Regions from separate parts of the Paraburkholderia sp. RHO2 genome, predicted to be linked through region 1. Evidence: riboswitches for the same ligand, from Rfam matches in the RefSeq annotation. Region 1 holds a riboswitch; the other holds the start of a gene.

What was found. Region 1 has a riboswitch for cyclic di-AMP ahead of ABTV10_RS15145 (C40 family peptidase). Riboswitches for the same ligand answer to the same signal wherever they lie in the genome.
Region 2: linked by a shared signal. The riboswitch ahead of ABTV10_RS05030 (transglycosylase family protein) and the one ahead of ABTV10_RS15145 (C40 family peptidase) in region 1 are both predicted to bind cyclic di-AMP.

What each region holds. Positions count from the first base shown of each region.
Region 1 is NZ_CP162617.1:3,263,506-3,267,769, forward strand. Features, by position in the region: gene ABTV10_RS15135 (peptidase MA family metallohydrolase) at 1-267, opposite strand, end outside; gene ABTV10_RS15140 (NlpC/P60 family protein) at 362-1,387, opposite strand; gene ABTV10_RS15145 (C40 family peptidase) at 1,646-2,242, opposite strand; cyclic di-AMP (ydaO/yuaA leader) riboswitch at 2,258-2,423, opposite strand; gene ABTV10_RS15150 (DEDD exonuclease domain-containing protein) at 2,879-4,264, shown strand, end outside.
Region 2 is NZ_CP162617.1:1,102,905-1,107,168, forward strand. Features, by position in the region: gene ABTV10_RS05020 (helicase-associated domain-containing protein) at 1-889, opposite strand, end outside; gene ABTV10_RS05025 (hypothetical protein) at 950-1,138, shown strand; gene ABTV10_RS05030 (transglycosylase family protein) at 1,206-1,853, opposite strand; cyclic di-AMP (ydaO/yuaA leader) riboswitch at 1,880-2,057, opposite strand; gene ABTV10_RS05035 (YccF domain-containing protein) at 2,339-2,743, opposite strand; gene ABTV10_RS05040 (hypothetical protein) at 2,755-2,994, opposite strand; gene ABTV10_RS05045 (hypothetical protein) at 3,109-3,738, shown strand; gene ABTV10_RS05050 (alternate-type signal peptide domain-containing protein) at 4,036-4,264, opposite strand, start outside.

The sequences.
Region 1 (4,264 bases):
CAGCCCCGGTAGCGCCGCGGTGTCACCGGAGCGCACCGCGCGCGCCCACTCGTCGAGCACGGCCTGCGCCCCCGCCCGTCGCCCGTCCTCGTAGGGGTTGGCGACCGGCGACGCGCCACGGACGTCGGGCACGTCGCCCTCGTGATCGAACGCCGTCAGCGACAGGACGAGCGCGACGGCGATGCCGAGGCCCGCGAGCCCCACCCACTCCCAGCCCCGCACACGCCGCTTCGGCGGGGGGCTCGAGGTGTGATCGTCAGCGGGCACGTCCGAAAGTGTAGGAGTCGAATACGCGAATGGACCCGATACCCCTGGATATCGGGTCCATTCGCGGACCGTGTATCGGACTGTCGCCGACGAATCAGTAGCGACGCGCCCCGTAGAACGGCATCGATGCCATCGAATCGACCTTCACGGGCGTGCCGTACGTCGACGCGTGCAGGACGTTGCCGTCGCCGGCGTAGATGCCGACGTGGGACGCGTCGTTGTAGAACAGCACCACATCACCGGGCTGCAGAGCGCTCCGGTCGACCGGGATGCCGCCCTCCGCCTGCGCCTGACTCGACCGCGGCAGCGTCTTGCCGATCTGCTGATACGACCACACGACCAGACCCGAGCAGTCGTAGGCGTCGGGTCCTGTCGCGCCCCAGCTGTAGGGCTTGCCCACCTGGGTGAGGCCGGCCTGCAGCGCCGCCGATCCGGATCCGGGAGTCAGCCCCGCCAGGATGCGACCGGCGTCGAACCCGGAGGGGAACGACGTGCCCGCGAGCTGCGCCCGCTCGGCACCGGTGAGCCGGTCGTACGCCGCGGTGACCGAGTCGATCTGCTTCTGCAGTTCGCTCTGCTTGTTCTGCAGCTCGTCGCTCACAACCTTGGCCTGCTCCGTGGCCGCGCGCGCGGCGTCCGCCGACACCCGCGACGCCTCCGCGGCCGCCTCGGCGTCGGTCGCGGCCTGCTTGAACTGCGCGACCGCCTTCGAGGTCTCGTTCGAGATCGCGTCGAGCGCCGACATCTGGTCCAGGAGTTGCTGCGGCGAGTCGCTGACCATCACCGCGAACAACCGGTTGGTGCGGGCGCCCTGGTAGCTCGCGGCCGCCAGCTTGCTCACGGTGGGCCGGAACTGATCCATCCGGGCCTGCGCGGCGGCGAGGGCGTCGCGGTCACCCGCAAGGCGGGCCTCGGCGTCGCGCTGCACGGCCTGCTTGCCGTCCAGGTCGATCTGCGCGTTGTGCAGCGCCTCGGTGGTCTGTTCGGATTCGCGGGACAGCTCGGCGAGCCGCTCCAATGCCTCGGTCGGGTTGTTCACGACGGGGTCTGCGCCGGCCGAGGCGGCGGGCAGTCCGACGAGGGTCAGGGAGAGGACTCCCGTCGCCAGGGCAGTACACATCGAGCGCTTCATCTTCTGCGAGGGCACAGCAGCGCGACTCTCCGTTTCTGGATTCGTCTCCACCGCACAGACCGGCGATGGCTTCCGCAAGGTCTCGAACAGGTTACGGAACGGCATATGTCCGTGTCTACCTGAGAGTAGGACAATTCGTGCATGTCGTGAATGCCACAAACCAGTCGTTACGGACACCCGTGAAATGCACGCGGGGCGGCCCCGACCGAAGTCGGAACCGCCCCGCCTGTAAGTAGTCCTAGCGCATCACGCGTAACGACGCGCGCCGTCGAACGGCATCGACGACACCGGCGCCAGCTTCACGGGCTGACCCGCGGTCGACGCGTGGATGACGTTGCCGTTACCGGCGTAGATGCCCGAGTGGCTGCCGCCGTAGAACGAGATGACGTCGCCGACCTGGAGGGCGTCGCGCGAGACCGGCACGCCCGCGACGGCCTGGTCGTAGCTCGTGCGCGGCAGGTTCAGTCCGGCCTGCTTGTAGGCCCACTGCACCAGACCCGAGCAGTCGAACGCATCCGGGCCGGCCGCGCCGTACACGTAGGGAGCGCCGAGCTTGCTCTCGGCGGCCTTGAAAGCCTTCTCGCCCATGCTGATCACGGGGGCGGGTGCGGCGACCGGCGCAGGCAGGGCGGCGGCACTGCCCGTACCGATGCCCTGCGTGACGGACGCGATCGCGGCGTCGACCTGAGCCTGCGTGACACCGGGAACCTCGACGGTGCCGACACCCGGGACGTTGATCGGGTCGGCCAGCGCCGGCGCTGCGGTGACCGTGACTGCTCCGACGGCAAGTGCGCCGGCAACGGCTGCGCGTCGCGCGGAACGCTTGAAAGTAGATGACGCCACGAGAAAGAGATCTCCGTTTCTTCCGTTCGTCCGCCGACCGAGTTAGCTGACGGGTTCGGGCTGGGAAGATCAGCCCTACCCGCCGACACCGCAGAGCGGCTTCGACGGGATTCACCCCAGAGAAAACTTGGGTTCCCGGCACGTCGCCTCCGGAGAGGCTTCGATTAGGCGGGCCCAGCGATGCCGCTCCGGGTGGGGCGGCAGACTCCGCTAGGTCTCGAGAAGATTACGAAAGCGCATCCGTGATGTCGATTCGAACGCGCGGAATTCGCCGCTTTGGTCCGTTTTGTCCGCCGTCGACGTGAGCCGGACCGCACGAGATCACAGCCGGATAACGACCGGTTGGACTTCCCCGCGATTCGCGGCGCCGTGCCGGCACCCCGGCGGTCGGCGCCCGACCGACACCGCGCGGTGTCGTCACTGGTCACCACCGCTTCCGCGCGCGCGGCCGGTACGGGTCCACCGCTCGGACGGAGCCCGATCCGGGTCCCGCGGAAGCTGCCGAAACCGCTCTCGCACAACGGAGATCGTCACGCGTGCGCACGACGGCCGAAACCGCGAAATGTGACGCTCGTCTCTTCTCCCCGGAACGGGGTACAAAGTCCCTGTCGGTAGCCGGCCCTAGTGTCTCCGAACGTGAGTTCACCGCGCACCGCCCGCTCGACCGACGACGGTCAACTGACCTTCGACGAACTGGACGCCCCGCTGCGCGACACCACTTTCGTGATCGTCGACCTCGAGACCACCGGCGGCAGCGCCGAGACGGACGCCATCACCGAGATCGGGGCGGTCAAGGTCCGGGGCGGCGAGATCCTCGGCGAACTGGGCACCCTCGTCGACCCTGGACGCGCGATACCGCCGTACATCGTGGAGATCACCGGAATCACGACCGCGATGGTGCGCGGGGCCCCGCGCATCGACTCCGTCCTGCCGGCGTTCCTCGAGTTCGCGCGCGGGTCGGTGCTGGTCGCGCACAACGCCGGATTCGACGTCGGCTTCCTCAAGGCCGCGGCCGCACGCGCCGGAATCCCCTGGCCCCGCTTCCAGGTGCTCTGCACCGTCAAACTCGCCCGCCGGGTCCTCAGTCGGGACGAGGCGCCCTCGGTGAAGCTGTCGGCGTTGGCATCGCTCTTCGGCGCCGACACCACGCCGACGCACCGCGCCCTCGACGACGCGCGGGCCACCGTCGACGTCCTCCACGCCCTGATCGGCCGCGTCGGAAACCAGGGCGTGCAGAGCCTGCCGGAACTCCTCGACTACCTGCCGCGGGTGTCGTCGGAGCAGCGCGCCAAGCGCACGCTCGCGAGCCATCTGCCCCGCACCCCCGGTGTCTATCTCTTCCGCGGACCGTCCGACGAGGTCCTCTATGTCGGTACGGCCGTCGATCTGCACCGACGCGTCCGCACCTACTTCACCGGCTCGGAGACGCGCGGGCGGATGAAGGAGATGGTCGCGCTGGCCACCCGGATCGACCACGTCGAGTGCGCCCACTCGCTCGAGGCCGGGGTCCGCGAATTGCGCCTGCTCCGGGCGCACGTGCCGCCCTACAACCGGCGATCGAAGTTCCCCATGCGCGGCTGGTGGGTCACGCTCACCGCGGAGGCGTTTCCCCGGTTCTCCGTGGTCCGCACGCCGACCGCCGACGCGCTGGGACCGTTCCGGTCCCGGACCGACGCGACCGACGCCGCACAGACGGCCGCCGAGGTCTGCGGCGTCCGCACGTGCACGACGCGAATCCCCAAGGGGCACCGGCACGGCCCGAAGTGCCCGCCGCGCGATCTCGGGGGGTGTCCCGCGGTCGCCGACGACGAGGACGGGTACCGCGTCGCGCCGGAACTGGTGCGGGCACTGGTCCGGGGCGAGGACGACGCCCCACTCCGCCGCCTGCGATCGCGCATCGAAGAGCTCGCCGCGAACGAACTGTTCGAGAGCGCGGCCCGGTTGCGCGACCGCACCGCCGCGCTCGGACTGGCGCTGCGCCGTATGCAGCGCCTGGCGGCGCTGGCCGCGGTCGACGAGTTG
Region 2 (4,264 bases), 2.2 Mb from region 1:
CCAGCCGCCGCAGTTCCCGGACGCCGAGACCGCCGGCCTTGAGGGCGGGTGCCGGGGCGTCGCCCAGCGCGGCCACGAGGTCCTCGCAGTGGCGGACCAGTTCCAGCGTCTCGCCGGCCGCGGCCGCGTTCACGTCGGCGAGCTTCTGCTTGCGCCCGGACAGCGGTGGCGGCGTGGGGGACGCCGGATCGAACACGGCCTCCCCGCGCAGCACCTGGCCCACCTGGGCCGGCAGCTCCACCGTCTCGGCGTCGATCCAGCGCAGCAGCCCGCGCGCGAGCAGGCGCTGGACCGGACGGTCCGGTGACGTGCCGGGCGCGGCGTCGCGGGTGCGGCCGATCGGGGAGGACCGGGCCAGCGTCGTCAGCAGGTCCCGCTCGTTCGGTTCGATCCCGTCGAGCGCGGACCGGACCTCGTCCTCGCTCAGCGCGTCGGACTCGGCGTGGATGCGTCCGATGCGCCACGGGATCGCGTCGGACGCGGCGCGGACCATGCGGAGGTGCTCGTCGTCGCCCCACACGAGCGCCAGGCCCCGCAGACGGGTCAGGGCCTTGTCGATCGTCTTCGCCGGTACGCGGTCGGCGAAGGCGTCGTCGAGATGTCGGCGCGACACCGGCATCTGGTCGGCCTGCTCCAGCGCCAGCACCTCGAGCAGTCCGAACTCCAGGGTGTTCAGGGTGTCGGCAGCGCGCATCACCGACGCGCGCTGTTCGGCGCGTCCGGCCAGCACCGCGCACGTCGCGGGCGGCGGCACCGCCAGGTCGGGGCGCAGCCGCAACAGGGCGGTCAGTTCGGCGTCCTTGCGGTCGGCGAGCCAGCCGGTCAGCGTCGGTGCTACCACAGGGTTCGCGGTTTCGGGGGCGCCCTCGGTGCCATGCGTGGAGGTCATCGTCTATGAGATTAGTGACCTGGGGTGTACCCCGGCGTGAGCTCCTGTCAAAATGGGCGCGTGGCTAACAATTCGAAGAAGCGCTATGTCGATCCAGGGTGGCCGGAAACTGCGGATGGAGATCACGCGGTAACCGAGTTGTCGTCCAGCCGTGCCGGGAACCTCTCGCCGTTCGGCGAGGAGACCGAGTTCCCGCTGCCGGTGGACTCCCTGCCCTACGTGCACCCGCACACCGTGATCAACCGCTGACGCGCATACGACGAAGAGGGCCCCTCGCCATCGGCGAGGGGCCCTCTTCCTTGTTCGGGTGCGCGGATCAGCTCTGCGCGAGGCTTCCGGTGCCCGGGAGCACGGGAGCCGCGATGTCCTGCAGGTTCAGCTTGGTGAAGTCGTAGGACTTGGCGGCGTGGTAGGCGTCGAGGACACCCTGGTCGATGACGACGCCGCTGGCCTTCGCCTGGGCGATGAGCGCATCGAGACCGCCGACGACGGCCTGGACGCTCGGGTGCAGCTCGGGAGCGGCCGGGGCGGCTTCCTGTGCCGGGGTGACGGGCGCCGCCGGAGCCGGGGTGGCCGGGGCGGTGCGCTGCGTGGCACCGCTCGACAGGCCCAGCTGCGACGAGCAGGACGGCCAGGCCCCCCAGCCCTGCGAGGCGAGCACGCGCTCGGCGACGACGATCTGCTGCTCACGGGTGGCCTGGTTCGCGGTCGAGGCGAACTCGCCGCCGCCGTGCGCGGTCCACGTGGTCGGTGAGAACTGCAGGCCACCCTGGTAGCCGTTGCCGGTGTTGATGGCCCAGTTGCCGCCGGCCTCGCACTGCGCCAGACGGTCCCAGTCGGAGTCGGGGGCCGCGCTTGCGGTGCCGGCGAAGGCGACGCCGCCCACGCCCATGATGGCGCCGGTGACGGCGACCTTGGCGACGGTGCGGCCGGTGGTGGTGGGCTTGCGATGGCGTCCGGTCATGTCGGTCGGTTCCTCTCCGCACGCGCCTGCGAGGTCAGCTGTCGGGTTCGGGCTGAGAGGTCGCCCGGCCTCGCCGCTCATGGCTGGAGCGGGTCTGGCTTCACCCCAAGGGAGATCGCTCTCCCGATGCCTGCGGGGTGTCCCTGAAGGGACTTGCTTCCCCGGAGGACCTTGGGTCCCCCGTCCCCGTCCATGGATGGTTCGTGGGTGCGTCCGGAGCCACTGGACGGGGTTTGGCGCGGTGGGTCCGGATGTGGCCGAGGTGCCGGCCGGGAATGACGGTACGACGATCGGGCGCCGAACGTCACCAGTTGATAACGCGGCGCGTCTTGTGTTGTTCGAGAGTCGAATTCGACGGGAACGGCGTAGCCCCAGCTAGTCGCCCTGTCGGCCTTTCGATCACGGTTCGACACCGCCCCGTTATCGGCGCGTTATGTGAGGGAGATCACACTCAGGTGGGGCGTTCGTCCCACTTTTCGGAACGGTCAGAAAGCGGTCTGCTGCGCCTGATTGCGGCTGTCGACACTCACGATGTCCTTGCCGAGCGGCAGCAGCGAGACCGGGATCATCTTCAGGTTGGCGATCGCCAGCGGGATCCCGATGATGGTGATCGCCATCAGGAACGCCGAGACGATGTGGCCGATCGCCAACCACACGCCCGCCAGGATCAGCCAGATGACGTTGCCGATCAGCGACATGACGCCCGCGGTGGGCTTGTCGACGACGGTCTTGCCGAACGGCCACAGCGCGTAGAGGCCGATGCGGAAGGACGCGATGCCGAACGGGATCGTGATGATCAGGATGCACATCACCACGCCGGCCACGAAGTACCCCAGCGCGAGCCACAGGCCGCCGAAGATCAGCCAGATGATGTTCAGCAGAATCCGCATGATGGCCCCTTTCAGCGGCTCCGACGTCCGGAGCGGAGAGCGTATGCGATGGCGAGGACGAATCCGAGCGGGCACGCCAGGGTGAGGAGATAAAGGACCAGGCCGGGATCACCCTCGGACAGCGAGTGGACGAAGAAGATGGCGACGATCGCCGCGATTCCGATCAGGAAGCTGACGACTGCCGCATAGAACAGTCCCTTGCCGGGCTGGGTGGAAGCGCCGGCGCCGTTGCGGTTGGATTCGTTCGTCACAAGACAACGGTAGGCCACCGCGGCGGAGTGGTGTACGGCAGCGTGGATCCGGAGGTCAGCCCAATATCTCCAAATTGGACGCTTGATCGGATTTGCTCCTCTAGGCTCCGCGAAATGACCGATCTCACCCCCGTGGCCAGGGGGCTCTCGACGCCGACCAAGATCCTGGGCGCCGTGTTCCTCGCCCTCTTCCTCGCGGCCGTCGCCGTGATCGCCGGCCCCGCCATGGCGCGCGCCGACGAGCCCGCGCCGGCCGTCGAGTACTCGTCCGACGGCGGCGCCACGTGGGGTGGCCCCGAGAAGATCGTCTGGAACGAGGGTGAACTCGTTCCCGGGCAGGAGCTGAAGACCAGGTTCCAGGTGCGCAACGCGTCCGGCGTGGAGGGCTTCGTCGGCTTCGCGGTGGGCGACTACACACTCACGTCGGGGATGGTCGCCACCGCTCGTGTGGACATCGACGGCAAGGCCGGAAACCCGGTGACGCTCACGGAGGCTCGTGCGGTGGCGCCGGACACCTTGGTCGGCTCGGTGCACCTCGCGGCCGGCGGTGTCGCGACGATCGACCTCGTCGTCGGCATGCCCGCCGACGCCGGCAACCAGGCGCAGTCCGGACACGTGGACCCGAGGTGGGCTGTCGGCTTCACCCCGGGAGCGGTGCCGCAGCCCGGCTGCGTCGGCACAGGTTCGCTCGGCTCGCTCTCCTGCGCATTCGGTTCCCTCGGAACGGGCAGCCTGGCGTCCTGATCCCTCTGCCCCGATCCACGAACGGGCGGTTATCGGACTCGGCACTCGGCCGATGTTCCGATAACCGCCCGTTCGGCCTTTTGCGTAAGGCAGGAACGACGCGGCGCCGGTTGTCCTCTCGGCCTCGTGGAGGGCAACCGGCGCCGCATGGCGTGCATGACCCGGGCACGCTCGGGCCCGTTCCCCGTGCGATGTCGCTCACCCGATTTCCGGTGCGGGTCGGGGGCGTAGGGGGAGTGGGAATCAGGGCCACCGGTCGGGAGGGGGGACCGCCGGTGGCCCTGCGCTTGTGGGGGGTTAGTTGAGCGTCTGTTCCAGGCGGACTCTGAAATCGGCGAAGTTTGCCGAGTCCGACTGCCCGACGACCCCCGACGTCTGCGGATCGAAGGTGAACTTGGCGGCCACATCGACGACCGCGTTGTTCTGCGCGGGCGTGACGACGATGCCCGTGGGGCCGCTGGGGACGACGGTACCGCCGATGGTGGCCGTCACCTGAGGCTGCAGTTGGCCCTTGAGCTGGCCGCCC